DNA from 4 places in the Streptomyces sp. DG2A-72 genome. Region 2 is predicted to be linked to each of the others. Evidence: riboswitches for the same ligand, from Rfam matches in the RefSeq annotation. Region 2 holds a riboswitch; each other region holds the start of a gene.

Region 1 (3,200 bases), 4.8 Mb from region 2:
ACACGCTGCAGTACGTCACCTGCGACGTGGAGACGATCTGCCTGGGCCAGGCGGGCGCGTCCGCCGCCGCGCTGCTGGCCGCGGGCACACCGGGCAAGCGGTTCGCGCTGCCGGGCGCGCGCATGGTGATCCATCAGCCAGGGCTGCCCGAGCCGATCGAGGGACAGGCCACCGACCTCGCCATCCACGCCGAGGAGTTGATGCGGATCAGGGCCCGCCTGGAGGAGATGCTCGTACGGCACACCGGGCGCACGCGCGAGCAGGTGAGCGCGGACATCGAGCGGGACAAGATCCTCACCGCGCAGCAGGCCCTGACCTACGGGCTGGTGGACCGGATCATCCCGAGCCGCAGGTCCACCATGGCTCCGCCCACGGGGAGGTGACCGCCGGTGCTCCCACCCGAACTCCCGCCGCTGCCCGCTCTCACGCGCGCGGAGGGTGAGTTGATCGACCGTTACCTCGATGTGGTCGACCTGCTGGGCCGGATCAACCCGGCACACCACGGGGACACCTACCGCGGACTGCGCGCCGCCCAGGCGTTGGTGTCCAAGGCGACCGAGCTGCGCGACGCACTGGCGCTGATGCACCAGCGGGGCGAGACCGAGCTGCACGCCCCGACGCTCACGCGGGCGCTGCGCGTGCTGGACGGTGAGCGCCGGACGGCGCGCGTCATCGTGCCGCCGCGCTCCGACAGTTGACGCACAGTTGACGCACCCCGCCTCCGGTCCGGGGGGTTCGCCACCGCGGCGAGACGTCCGGAGCGGAGCTCAAACGGACCAAATGACGTACCCCTGTTCGGAGTAGATGTTTGTCGTTTTTTGGGATCGCCGGGGTTGCGCAACCCGCTTGCCTCCGGGGCGGATGAGAGGTTTTCGCGCTGGTCCGGGGGTCCGCGGGGCCCTCGGCATCCACCCGAACACAGGGGTGTCCACCCGAACGGGTGAGTGGTGAGTAACACCACAAATCCCCGATTCCATTGGGTTTTTCGCTCACCCGTGAGTGAAGATCCCTGTCTGACGACAAGCCCCCGCCACAGCGGCGGGGCGGTCCGGGCGGACGCCGAGTCCTGCCGCCGCCCGGATGACCGGTCGACAGAAGTGGATCGGCAGGAGTGGAGGACCCAAGCACGACGGGTCGCCGGAACGGTCACGCCATGACCGGGCCGAGCAGCCCTTGGGGTGAAGCCGCGTCAGCGGCCGGGCAACTTCGCCAGCCCGAATCCGACAGGTCATCCTTCACAGGCGGCTGACGAAGGGTTGCGCATGACTGCGCTCAATCGTGTCCCGTCGCTGATGGCCCGAGCCGGTACGGCCTCGGCCCTCACCCTGGCCGCCGTGGGCGGCTCCGTCGTGGCGCCGGGTCTCTCCTCGGAGGCCGCGGCCGCGACTCCGGCGACGAAGGCGCTCCAGGTCGCGGCTTCCAAGAAGGGCTCGCCGTACAAGTACGGCGCCACGGGGCCGCGCCGGTTCGACTGCTCGGGGCTGACGCTGTACTCGTACAAGAAGGCGGGCAAGAGCCTGCCGCGGACGGCGGCTCAGCAGTACAACAAGACCCGCCACATCTCCGCCAAGAGCCGCAAGGCCGGAGACCTGGTGTTCTTCCACTCGGGCTCGAACGTGTACCACGTCGGCATCTACGCCGGGAAGGGAAAGATCTGGCACTCCCCGAAGACCGGGGACGTCGTGAGGCTGCAGAAGATCTGGACCAAGAGCGTCTGGTACGGCCGCGTCAAGTGACCTGAGCGACGCGGTGGCGGCGCCCTGACGCGCCGCCACCGCGTCATCCCAGCGGTTCGAGAACGAGCACCACACCAAGGCCGTCACCGCGGCCGGCGGCGCCGCGATGTCCCTCAGCTGCGGGCAGTCGTGCAGCTCTTGAGGCAGGACCTCGAGCTCACGCACACCTACGAGCCCGCCCAGCTGCCCCGCTGCGGTGCACGCCCCGGTCGTCCGCCGGAGCGACGAGACCGCACCCGCCGCGGACGTCTTCCGGGCCCTGCCGCGCCCCGTTCGGGCGGGCCCGACACACGTGATCTCTAAGGGTCCTGCTGTACCGCCGTCGTCGTCACGGGCCGCGCCGGTACCGTCCACGGCAGTTGGACGGAGATCGTCTTGCCGCCCTCCCGGGTGGGCCGGATTCTCAGCTTGCCGCCGAACTCTGCAGTCAGCCAGCGGATGATCACAAGCCCGCGGCCGTTGTCCTGCTGGACGGCCGCGGGCAGACGTTTGGGAAACCGCGGATGGCTGTCGGTGACGCCGATGCGCAGCTGTTCGTCACGGTCGAGTTCGATGTCCACCGTGAAGGTGGGTGACTGCCCGAACGTGTGCTGTACGGCGTTGGTGGCGAGCTCGGAGACGATGAGGCGGATGGTGTCGGCCAGTTCCGTGTCAGCCGGCAGTCCCCATTCCGCCAGGGTGCCGACCACGTAGGTGCGGGCGGCGGAGACCGAGGCGGGATCGCTCGGCAGAGTGACGGATGCTTCCAGATGGTCTGCCATGGCGACGTCGTCCCTTTCCCACGGGACCGCAGTCCGACACGGAGCGGAGGGTTCGAGTACGGTCCCGGACTGGTGCTTCGTCGCCAGACTGCCATCACCGGGCCGGTCACGGGTGCGATCCACCAAGATATGCATATATCTGTCGCTCGAAGCGGTGAACTCTGCGACGGCAGACCGTATTTGGGCGGCCCGGAAGGAGTAAGGAGGAGCCCATGCAGCACGGTCCCGCGGTACGCCGCCGAAAACTGGGCGCCGAATTGCGCACGCTGCGCACCGGCGCCGGGCTCACGAGCGGCGAGGCGGCCCGGCTCGTGGGCTGGCACCAGTCCAAGGTGAGCCGCATCGAGACCGGCGCGAGCGGGGTGAAACCGGCCGATGTGCGGTTACTCCTGGACGCCTACGGAGTGGCGGATCCTCAACTGCGGGAGTTACTCCTGGTGTTGGCGGGACAGGACGACAGTGCCGGGCGGCACCACTGGTGGCATGCGTATCGGGGCGTGCTGCCGCCGACGTACCGGGATTTCATCAGCCTGGAATCCCAGGCCAGCGCGATGCGCACGCTGGAGACCTCCGTCGTTCCGGGGCTGTTGCAGACGCCGGAGTACGCGCGGGCGGTGACCCGGGCCGCGGTGGGCGGACTGGACGAGGACGCCGGGGACCGGCTGGATGCGCTGGTGGAAGTGCGCCTGGCCAGGCAGGACGT
Region 2 (3,200 bases):
CGAGCGCGTGCGCCGCCGCGCCCGCGTCGAGGACGTGGTCGCCGAGCCGGACCCCGACCCTCCGCTCCGTGGTAACGGCGGGGGAGAAGACACCGTACGGAAGGTTGTGCGGGCCGAAGGGGTCGCCCTCGGGGACATCGAAGGGGGGCATGGGTGCTGCCTCGCTCTCGTGCGGTCCGTATGCCAGGTGTGTCATGTGGTCGCGGCACACGTTACGGGGGCGAGGCCTGCTGCGGCAGCCGCAGGTCAGCGACGTCACCGAAGCCGTTCCGGACGGCGGCGGTGGCCTGCTGGAGGTGCCTTCGGGAAGGAGACGTCACGGCGTCACGGTGTCAGCCGGTCCAGGGGCGTCCCGAGGGAGTGAAACGGGGGCGCTCCGGCCCAAGTCGCCGTAGGAGGCGTCCTGTTCGCGTCGAGTCGGTGGGGCTTTCTGTCCGTATTCTCTGATCATGGCCGCACCCATCGCATATTCACTCATCGCCACTGACCTGGACGGCACCCTGCTCCGGGGCGACGACACGCTCTCCGACCGGTCGCTCGCCGCGCTTGCGCAGGTGACGGCGTTCGGCGCCCGGCACTTGGTGGTGACGGGGCGGCCGGCCCCGAGGGTGCGGCCGTTGCTCGACATCCTCGGCTGCGGGGGGCTCGCGGTGTGCGGACAGGGCGCGCAGGTGTACGACGCCGGCGCGGACCGTCTGCTGTGGTCCGTCACGCTGGACCGGGAGCTGGCCGAGACCGCGCTCGGCAAGATCGAGGCGGAGATCGGGCAGGTGTACGCCGCCGTCGACCAGGATGGCGTCGACGGGCTCACACTCATCGAACCGGGGTACCTGATGCCCCACCCGACCCTGCCCGCCGTACGCGTGGGGCGCCGCGACGACCTGTGGTGCGCGCCCATCAGCAAGGTGCTGCTGCGTCATCCTGCCCTGTCCGACGACGAGTTGGCGGCGACGGCGCGCGCCGTGGTGGGTTCACTCGCGACGGTCACCATGTCGGGGCCCGGGACCGTCGAACTCCAGCCATGCGGGGTGACCAAGGCGACCGGGCTCGCGCTGGCCGCCGAGCATCTGGGACTGGGACCTGGGCAGACCGTCGCCTTCGGGGACATGCCCAACGACATCCCCATGTTCGACTGGGCGGCGCACGGCGTCGCCATGGCCAACGCCCATCCCGAACTCAAGGCGGTGGCCGACGAGATCACCCTCTCGAACGAGGACGACGGCATCGCCGTCGTCCTCGAACGTCTCTACCCGACGGGGTAGTTCTCAGTACGCGCCGAAGACGTTGTCGATCGAGCCGTACCGCTGGAACGCGTAGTTGCAGGCGGCGGTGATGTTCGCGACCGGGTCGTACGGGTTGAACGCGGTGCCGGCCACGTGGTACGCCTCGAAGGTCGGGTCGATGACCTGGAGGAGGCCCTTCGACGGGGTGCCCGCGGCGGCGTTGGAGTCCCAGTTGTTGATGGCGGCCGGGTTGCCCGAGGACTCCCGCATGATGTTGCGGTAGATGCCGTCGTACGACCCGGGGATGCCGTTCTGCGCCATCACCTGGAGGGACGCCCGGATCCAGCCGTCGAGGGTGTCGGCGTAGCCCAGCGAGGTGGCGGTGGCGACGGTCGGGGTGGCCGCCGAGGCGCTGGTCGCGCCGATGACCGGCAGCGCGAGGACGGCGACGCCGGTGCCGGCGACGGCGACGGCGCGGGTGATGCGAGCGGTTCTGGTACGACGGTGCTTACCGGCTGCAGCCATGGCGAAGTTCCTCTCCGGCGCCTGCGAGGTGAGCTGTCGGGTTCGGGCTGGGAGGTGCCCGGCCACACCCTGACGGACATGGCTTCACCCCGAGCCGTCCCGGCGCGGCGTCCGGTCCGGCGGCTTACCTGGGTCCCCCGCTCCTGCCGTGCGGTGAGTTGGTCAATGGGTCGCTCGGGCGGCGGCAGGATTCGGCGTCCGCCCGACAGGCCGGGAACGTATGCGAGAGCACATGTCCGAAACAAGCATCGGATTCACACATCGCACCTATTGACCTTGGTGTGGGGCGAATGTGCTGCTTGATCCTTTGCGGTTGCCAAGCTCAACTGGCCATGGCGGAAGGCGGATCGGCGGATGCCTGTGTGTTTTCTGTGCAGGCCGGGACGTGAGTCAAGTCACGTGCGTTCGAAAGAATGGCAAAACGGGCAATCGGGCCAAGAGGGTTTTATCGACCGGCCGTTCGCGGGATGCGCTTCTCCCAGGTCCGATGGAAGATGACTTGGTCGCCCTCCGTGCAGATCACCTCGTCGGAGGCGGTGAAGTGGTCCCCGTCACAGCCGATCTCCGAGCGGCTGCGGACCGTGGTGTTCCAGCCCTGTTCCGGGCGGTGCAGCCGGATCGACCAGTCGGAGCGGGCGCGGGCCGACAGTGGGTCCGTCTCGTCGATCGTGTACGTCTCCAGCGCGTCCTCGGTGCACTCCAGTCCGTCGGGGTACACGCGTGTGCCGCCGTACCGCGGGTCGACCTCAAGGCGCCACGCGCCCCGCGCGACGTCCCGCACCACCAGGCGCTCGGGGTGCGGCTCGTCGAGCGTGGCGGGGAAGTTGACGCCCAGCGGCTCGGCCTGCTCGGGCTCCTCGAAACGGATATTTCGGTCAAATTCCCGCTTTCGTACGGGCAGTTCGAGGAAGCTGCCCGCCGGGTCCAGGGTGAAGCCCGCCGCCGAGTCGGGCTGTGGCCAGATCCACGGCCAGTACGCGGAGGAGACGGCGAGCCGGATGCGGTGGCCGGGCGGGAAGGCGTGGCCGATGGCATTCAGCTCGATGGTCACCTCTTCGGTGGTGCCCGGCACCCACGGCACGGTTCGGTCGCGGCCCTGTCGTGCCGAGAGGTTCAGCGCTCCGCGCGTGACCAGGGTCGACGAGCCGTCCGGCGCCATGTCACATACCCTCGCCACGACCTGCCCCCGCGGCGCCTCCGCGGTCACCCGCAGCCCCACCCGCGCCCGCCCCAGTACCCACGTCTCCTCGGCCACCGCGAACTCGAAGCACACCGACCGCGCGTCCTCCTCCCGCTGGTCCGGCGGCAGGTCGGCATCGTTGCCGATGGGGAGGAAACGGCCGGCGTCCACCCCGGTGTGCATCGGCGACCGTACGAGGACGGGGGCGCCCTGACAGGCGTACGTCACCGTCGTCACGTTCGGGGAGGGCCACGCGGGCTCGCCGACCCAGC
Region 3 (3,200 bases), 1.9 Mb from region 2:
CCATCGGTTGCGCAGCGGCTGCCTTTGGGACCAGCTTCCCGAGCGGTACGGGCCGTGGGCGCTCGCCAAGGACAGGGAGAACACATGGTTCACAAAAGGATTTTGGCCTGTCCTCGTGAACCATCTGAACCTCCGTGGTGGGGGCACACCGGTCCAGCGTGAGCCGCTTGTCCCGCCGTTTGAGATCACGGGGCGCATCTCTTCGAAAGCAGCCAAAGGCGACAGAACCTCAAGTCTGTGATCTTCACGTGATCTACGCGGCATTAACTTGTGACAAGTGAAGGGCTGCCTATACGTTCACGGATCAGCGCGGCCCCCCAGCCTCACCCGCCGCGCCGGTCCCTGCTGTCTCGCGAAAGGCCCCCGCATGCTCTCCGGGAACGGTCGTCACCGTCGCCCCCGTCAGGCCCCGGCCCTGCTCGTCGCGGCCGGAGTGACCGGCTCCGCCATCGCCATCCCCCTCCTCGGTGCGAGCGGCGCGAGCGCGGCCGACGGCAGCACCTGGGACAAGGTCGCGGAGTGCGAGAGCGGCGGCGCCTGGAGCGCCAACAGCGGCAACGGGTTCTTCGGCGGCCTGCAGTTGGCCCAGGAGGACTGGGAGCAGTACGGCGGCCTCGACTACGCCCCGAGCGCCGACCAGGCCAGCCGTTCCCAGCAGATAGCCGTCGCCGAGAAGATCCTCGCGGACCAGGGCGCCGGCGCGTGGCCCGCATGCGGACTGCTCCACGGTCTGGGTGAGGACTCCCGCTCGGCGAACGTCGACACGGGCCTGGCGGGCGAGGCATCGGCCGAACCGTCCACCTCGCCCGACACTTCCTCCGACTCATCCGGTTTGTCCGACTCGCCTGAGTCATCCTCATCTTCGGAGTCGTCCACCTCGCCCTCCCCTTCCTCGTCCTCCCCTTCGCCGTCCTCTCCGTCTCCGTCTGACGAGCCGTCGGATGAGCCGTCGGATGCGGCGGACAACTCGGCCAAGTCAGACACATCCGCCGAATCTAGCCCGAGTGCCTCACGGGATTCCGCCAGCTCCTCCACGGGTTCGACCGAGGGTGATGATACGGACAAGTCCGTCCAGAGCGGCGGCTCTTCGTACCTTACGGACACCGGCACCGGGACCGGCAAGCATCGGGGCGCCAGCGCGGACGAGGCCGAGAGTGAGGGACGTGCCGACACCTCCGGCCGTCACGCCTCCTACAGCGTCCGCACCGGGGACACTCTCACCACCATCGCCGACTCCCTTGAGCTGAACGGCGGATGGCGCGCGCTCTACGCCGAGAACAAGGGAACCATCGGTGCCGACCCGGACCTCATCATCCCCGGTCAGACCCTCGGAGTCGGTGTCGAAACGGGCGAAAACCAACGGTAGTTGACGCACCGCTTCGCGCCGAATGTCCGGTTTAGTGAAAGTGTGGGATGAGTCTCAGAAGCCCTGATCGTCTTTGAAATTCCACGGATCGCGTGTCTACGGTCATCACCGCTCGTCAACACGAGCCCCGGCTGCCACAACGCCGAATCCTGCCAGTGGCCGCACGGGAACAGTCGTCGCTTAACAGCGCCGTAGGCAGGAGCGGGGGACCCAAGGTAAGCGCCGCGCCGGTCAGTTGACCGAGCGGCTTGGGGTGAAGCCGTGCCCCGTACGGGACGAAAGCCTCGTACGAGACATGGCCGGGCAACTCAACCGGCCCGAACCCGACAGCTCACCTCGCAGGCGTCGGTGAGGGGATCCAAGCATGCTGTTTTCCGGCAAGGGCAAGCACCGCCGCCCGTCCAAGGCCACTCGCGCCATCGCCATCGCCGGTGTCACCGGTGCCGCCGTCGCCGCCCCGCTGATGGTGGCCGGCAACGCCTCCGCCGCCACCGCCTCCGAGTGGGACACCGTCGCCCAGTGCGAGTCCGGCGGCAACTGGTCCATCAACACCGGCAACGGCTACTACGGCGGTCTGCAGTTCTCCGCCTCCACCTGGGCGGCGTACGGCGGCACGCAGTACGCCGCCACCGCCGACCAGGCCTCCAAGGCCCAGCAGATCGAGATAGCCGAGAAGGTCCTCGCGGGCCAGGGCAAGGGTGCCTGGCCGAACTGCGGCACCGGCCTGTCGGGCGCCTCGTACAACGGCTCCTCGTCGAGCGGTTCCTCGCAGAACCAGAGCAACGAGACCACCACGCGCTCCAGCGAGCAGCAGTCGGCCTCCCGCTCCGCCGAGCGCCCCGCGCCTGAGCAGAGCACCAAGAAGACCGTCACCACCCCGACCGGCAAGAAGGTCAAGAAGGGTGACGGCGAGTACAAGGTCGTCAAGGGCGACACCCTCAGCACCATCGCCGAGGAGCACGGCGTCAAGGGCGGCTGGCACAAGGTGTTCCAGCTGAACAAGGACATCGTCGCGGACGCCGACCTCATCTACCCGGGTCAGCAGCTGCACCTGAAGTGATATCCAGCCTTCGGCTCCCCGCCCCGGTGCGTCATTCCCCCGTACGCACCGGGACGGGGCTTTTTTCTGCCCCACGTCCGCCCCACTTTTTGTTCCGTTCAGAAACAATTTACTCTCGGTTCTGTCCATCGGGTGGGTGACCCGGTGGCTGATCGCCCGGAGCCGGTTAGGCTCATCTCGCAGAGCCGCTGCGGTCCTGCTAAACCGCGTCACATCCACGAAGGAGATGCTCGTGCCGTCCATCGACGTCGTCGTAGCCCGGGAAATCCTGGACTCCCGAGGCAACCCCACGGTCGAGGTCGAGGTCGGCCTCGACGACGGCAGCACGGGTCGTGCCGCCGTTCCCTCCGGTGCGTCCACCGGCGCCTTCGAGGCCATCGAGCTGCGTGACGGCGACCCCAACCGCTACCAGGGCAAGGGTGTCGAGAAGGCCGTCCTCGCCGTCATCGAGCAGATCGGCCCGGAGCTGGTCGGCTACGACGCCACCGAGCAGCGCCTGATCGACCAGGCGATGTTCGACCTGGACGCCACCGACAACAAGGGCTCGCTCGGCGCCAACGCCATCCTCGGCGTCTCCCTCGCCGTCGCCCACGCCGCCTCCGAGGCCAGCGACCTCCCGCTCTTCCGCTACCTGGGCGGCCCGAACGCGCACCTGCTGCCGGTGCCGATGATGAACATCCTGAACGGCGGCTCGCACGCCGACTCCAACGTGGACATCCAGGAGTTCATGATCGCCCCGATCGGCGCGGAGACCTTCTCCGAGGCCCTGCGCTG
Region 4 (3,200 bases), 210 kb from region 2:
GGGTCCACCGCCGGGCGGTGCGCGCCGTCCCGGTAGTACGCGTCCCGGTCCGGCGGCGCGTCGAACTTCCCGCCGAACAGATCATCCGGAATCGGCTCCGGCACATGATCGTCCTCGGGCGGCGGCGGGGGTTCCTCCGCATGGGCCCGAGGGGCCTGGAGGTTCGCCAGGAAGCTGTCGTCAAAGAGGCTGCTCATCGCTCTCCGAGTTTAGGGCGCCCCACTGACAGCCCGCCGCCGCCCTGAGAACATCGCCGATTTCCAAAGCCCCAAGGGTCTCAGAGTTCGCGAAGTTCCGGGTCCGCGAAGTTCCGGCCGGCTCAGAAGCCGAGGATCTTCCAGACCTGGCCGCCCGGCGTCTTCCCCTGCCCCAGATCTGTTCCGTCCCGGTCGGCGACGGACCAGGCCGAGACATAGACCTTGCCGTCGTACGGGTCGACGGCCACGCCCGCCGGGAACGGCACCTTCACGTTCGTCCGCTTGCCGTGGGAGACCTTGGTGACGACGCCCGCGAAGAGCTGGCTGACGTACAGGTCGCCCTTGTCGTTGACGGCGAGGCCGGTGATCGAGCCGAAGCCGGACTTCCAGCCGAGGATCTTGCCGGTCCAGGGGTCGACCTGCCACACGCGCGCGGTGGGCTTCTCGGTCTCACCGTTGAGCTCGCCGACGTAGAGCTTTCCGTCGGGGCCGAGCGCCAGGGAGGTGGGGACGGACTGGTTCTTGTCGTGGTCCGGGAAGACGGTGAAGGGGCGGGCCCGGCCTGACGGCGAGACCTCGATCAGGTCGTTGCCTGCGGCGTCCGCGACGATCTTGCGGCCGTCGGGGAGCGCGAGGACGGCGTACGGGTTGGACTCCACGGATGCCTTGTGCGGATTGTGCTTCAGCTCCACGGCAGCGATGTCCGCGGCGATCTTCGCCTTGCCGTGGGTGATCTTCAGCAGCTTGCCGAGCTTGTTCCAGGGCGGGGTCGTGGGCACTCCGGCCTCCGGCGGGGCGAAGGTCTCCACGCCCCAGACCTTGCCGTGCCGCGCGGAGACCCCGTCGACGCCGGTCGCGAAGCCTCCGTCCGGGGCGGCGGCCGAGGGCAGTCCCTGCACCACCCTGTAGTGCTTCCATGCACCCCCGTTCCAGTAGATCTTGGTGACGGCCGACGAGAGACCGATGCAGGTCTCGCCCTCCGGCCCCTCCCCGATGCATTTCTTGCCGCCGCGGCCCGCCTCGGCGACGTACAGGCGCCCGTGGTCGTACGACAGCTGGCGTGGATTGTCGAGGCCCTTCGCGATCACGCGGACGACGGGTTTGCCGCCCGTGCGGCCGTCCTGTCCGGCGCCTGCGCTCGCGGGTGCGATGCCCGCGGTGGCGGTGAGTGCGACTCCTGTGGCGATGACGAGTGCGGTGCGTTTCCTCATGGCCGTACCCCCTCTCAGCCGCCACGGCTCCCGACCGTGGCTGGCTGGAAGCTACCGCCCCGAAGCGGGCGGACGAGGCCACTCCGGACAAAATACGAACAACTCGCCGCAGATCCCTCCATATTGACCACGGGGAGCGATGCCCTGGGCTAAGGTCACGAAAATGTATCGGGCATATCGCCCATCAACCTTCACAGGGGCCACACGAGTTGGCTAGCGTTCCTCCAGGCCGCACGACCCCTACCGGCGAACGTCGCCGGGCCGTACGGCCTCCGCCGAGTCCGGCGCGCCCACGGGGCGGACCGGAGCCGGGGACCCACCGAACTTGGGGTGAATCGACCGGACTTCCCTCGGGAAGCGGTCGTAGGGCAACCCTTCCGAACCACCCGCCCGAACCCGACAGCTAACTCGGTAGGCGGAAGATGGAAGGAGTCGCCTCCCTTGGCGTCGCACCGCAAGTCGCGTCCTTCGGGTTCGCGCGTCGCAGGCATACGGACCCCCGCCCTCGCCACGGCGGCCCTCACCTCCGTGGCCCTGCTGTCCCAGTCGGCCAACGCCGCTCCCGCGGCCGACGACAAGCCGAGTCTCGAAGAGGTCGAGAAGAAGGTCGGCGACCTCTACCGCCAGGCCGAGTCGGCGACCGAGAAGTACAACTCGGCGAAAGAGAAGACCACCAAGCAGCGCAAGCGCGTCGACACCCTCCTCGACGACGTCGCGCAGCGCACACAGAAACTCAACGAGGCGCGCGAGGAACTGGGTTCCTTCGCCTCCGCCCAGTACCGCACCGGCGCCTCCGCCCCCGACACGGCGACCTTCCTGCTCGCGGACACCCCGCAGGACTACTTCGACCAGACCCAGCTGATGAGCCGGATGACCGGCCGTCAGAAGGAGGCGGTCGACGACTTCGTCACGCAGCAGTCCGCGACGATGGAGAAGCGCCGGGAAGCCACCGCGAGCCTCGAGACGCTCACCGAGTCGCAGGGCGACCTGAAGACCGCCAAGACGACCGTCCAGCAGAAGCTGGCCGACGCGCGCGAGCTGCTGTCGAAGCTGACCGCCGAGGAGAAGGCGCGGCTCGCGCAGATCGAGCGGCAGAAGCAGCAAGAGGCCGAGCGCAAGGCCGCGGAACTCGCCAGGCAGCAGGCCGCGGCGGAGGCGGCGGCCCAGGAGGCGGCGCAACAGCAGCAGGAGAGCGGCACCGGCACGTCGGAGTCCTCCGACACCTCCGTGGCCGACTCCTCGTACGCCGCCAAGGCCGAGAAGGTCCTCGCCTTCGCCCGCTCCACGATCGGCAAGCCGTACGTCTGGGGCGCCACCGGCCCCGGCTCCTACGACTGCTCCGGCCTCACCCAGGCCGCCTGGAACGCCGCCGGCATCTCCCTCCCGCGCACCACCTGGGACCAGGTGAACGCCGGCACGACCGTCTCCCTCTCCGCCGCCCAACCCGGCGACCTGGTCTTCTTCTACGACGACATCAGCCACGTCGGCATCTACATCGGCAACGGCATGATGATCCACGCACCGAAGCCGGGGGCCTATGTGCGCGAGGAGTCGATCTACTACGACGGTGAGTCGTCGATCCACAGCGTGGTACGGCCGGCCTGAGGGGACAGGGACGCGGCACAGGGGGTTTCCGTACGCACGCGCGCGTGCCCCGCTCTCAGGGCGCGTGCCGCTCCCTACCATCGGGCCCATGCCCCGCCCCTCTCCCCTCCGCGCCTGGTGGGCACAGCGCTCGCCGGCGGCCGGTGCCGCCGTGATGGCGACCGGCGTCATGTCGGTCGGTCTGCAT

Evidence for each region. Region 2 has a riboswitch for cyclic di-AMP ahead of QQY66_RS29050 (transglycosylase SLT domain-containing protein). Riboswitches for the same ligand answer to the same signal wherever they lie in the genome.
Region 1: linked by a shared signal. The riboswitch ahead of QQY66_RS06205 (C40 family peptidase) and the one ahead of QQY66_RS29050 (transglycosylase SLT domain-containing protein) in region 2 are both predicted to bind cyclic di-AMP.
Region 3: linked by a shared signal. The riboswitch ahead of QQY66_RS19450 (transglycosylase family protein) and the one ahead of QQY66_RS29050 (transglycosylase SLT domain-containing protein) in region 2 are both predicted to bind cyclic di-AMP.
Region 4: linked by a shared signal. The riboswitch ahead of QQY66_RS30045 (C40 family peptidase) and the one ahead of QQY66_RS29050 (transglycosylase SLT domain-containing protein) in region 2 are both predicted to bind cyclic di-AMP.

The regions. Positions count from the first base shown of each region.
Region 1 covers NZ_JASTLC010000001.1:1,290,513-1,293,712, forward strand. Annotated here, with positions in the region: gene QQY66_RS06195 (ATP-dependent Clp protease proteolytic subunit) at 1-383, shown strand, start outside; gene QQY66_RS06200 (hypothetical protein) at 390-698, shown strand; cyclic di-AMP (ydaO/yuaA leader) riboswitch at 1,058-1,259, shown strand; gene QQY66_RS06205 (C40 family peptidase) at 1,263-1,736, shown strand; gene QQY66_RS06210 (ATP-binding protein) at 2,036-2,497, opposite strand; gene QQY66_RS06215 (helix-turn-helix transcriptional regulator) at 2,710-3,200, shown strand, end outside.
Region 2 covers NZ_JASTLC010000001.1:6,081,521-6,084,720, forward strand. Annotated here, with positions in the region: gene fahA (fumarylacetoacetase) at 1-151, opposite strand, end outside; gene QQY66_RS29045 (HAD family hydrolase) at 450-1,262, shown strand; gene QQY66_RS29050 (transglycosylase SLT domain-containing protein) at 1,266-1,748, opposite strand; cyclic di-AMP (ydaO/yuaA leader) riboswitch at 1,752-1,914, opposite strand; gene QQY66_RS29055 (CocE/NonD family hydrolase) at 2,194-3,200, opposite strand, start outside.
Region 3 covers NZ_JASTLC010000001.1:4,134,899-4,138,098, reverse strand. Annotated here, with positions in the region: gene QQY66_RS19460 (transposase) at 1-241, shown strand, start outside; gene QQY66_RS19455 (transglycosylase family protein) at 368-1,366, shown strand; cyclic di-AMP (ydaO/yuaA leader) riboswitch at 1,544-1,726, shown strand; gene QQY66_RS19450 (transglycosylase family protein) at 1,731-2,426, shown strand; gene eno (phosphopyruvate hydratase) at 2,653-3,200, shown strand, end outside.
Region 4 covers NZ_JASTLC010000001.1:6,290,446-6,293,645, reverse strand. Annotated here, with positions in the region: gene pcrA (DNA helicase PcrA) at 1-197, opposite strand, end outside; gene QQY66_RS30050 (ScyD/ScyE family protein) at 320-1,408, opposite strand; cyclic di-AMP (ydaO/yuaA leader) riboswitch at 1,672-1,842, shown strand; gene QQY66_RS30045 (C40 family peptidase) at 1,850-3,013, shown strand; partial or broken gene QQY66_RS30040 (tellurite resistance/C4-dicarboxylate transporter family protein) at 3,102-3,200, shown strand, end outside.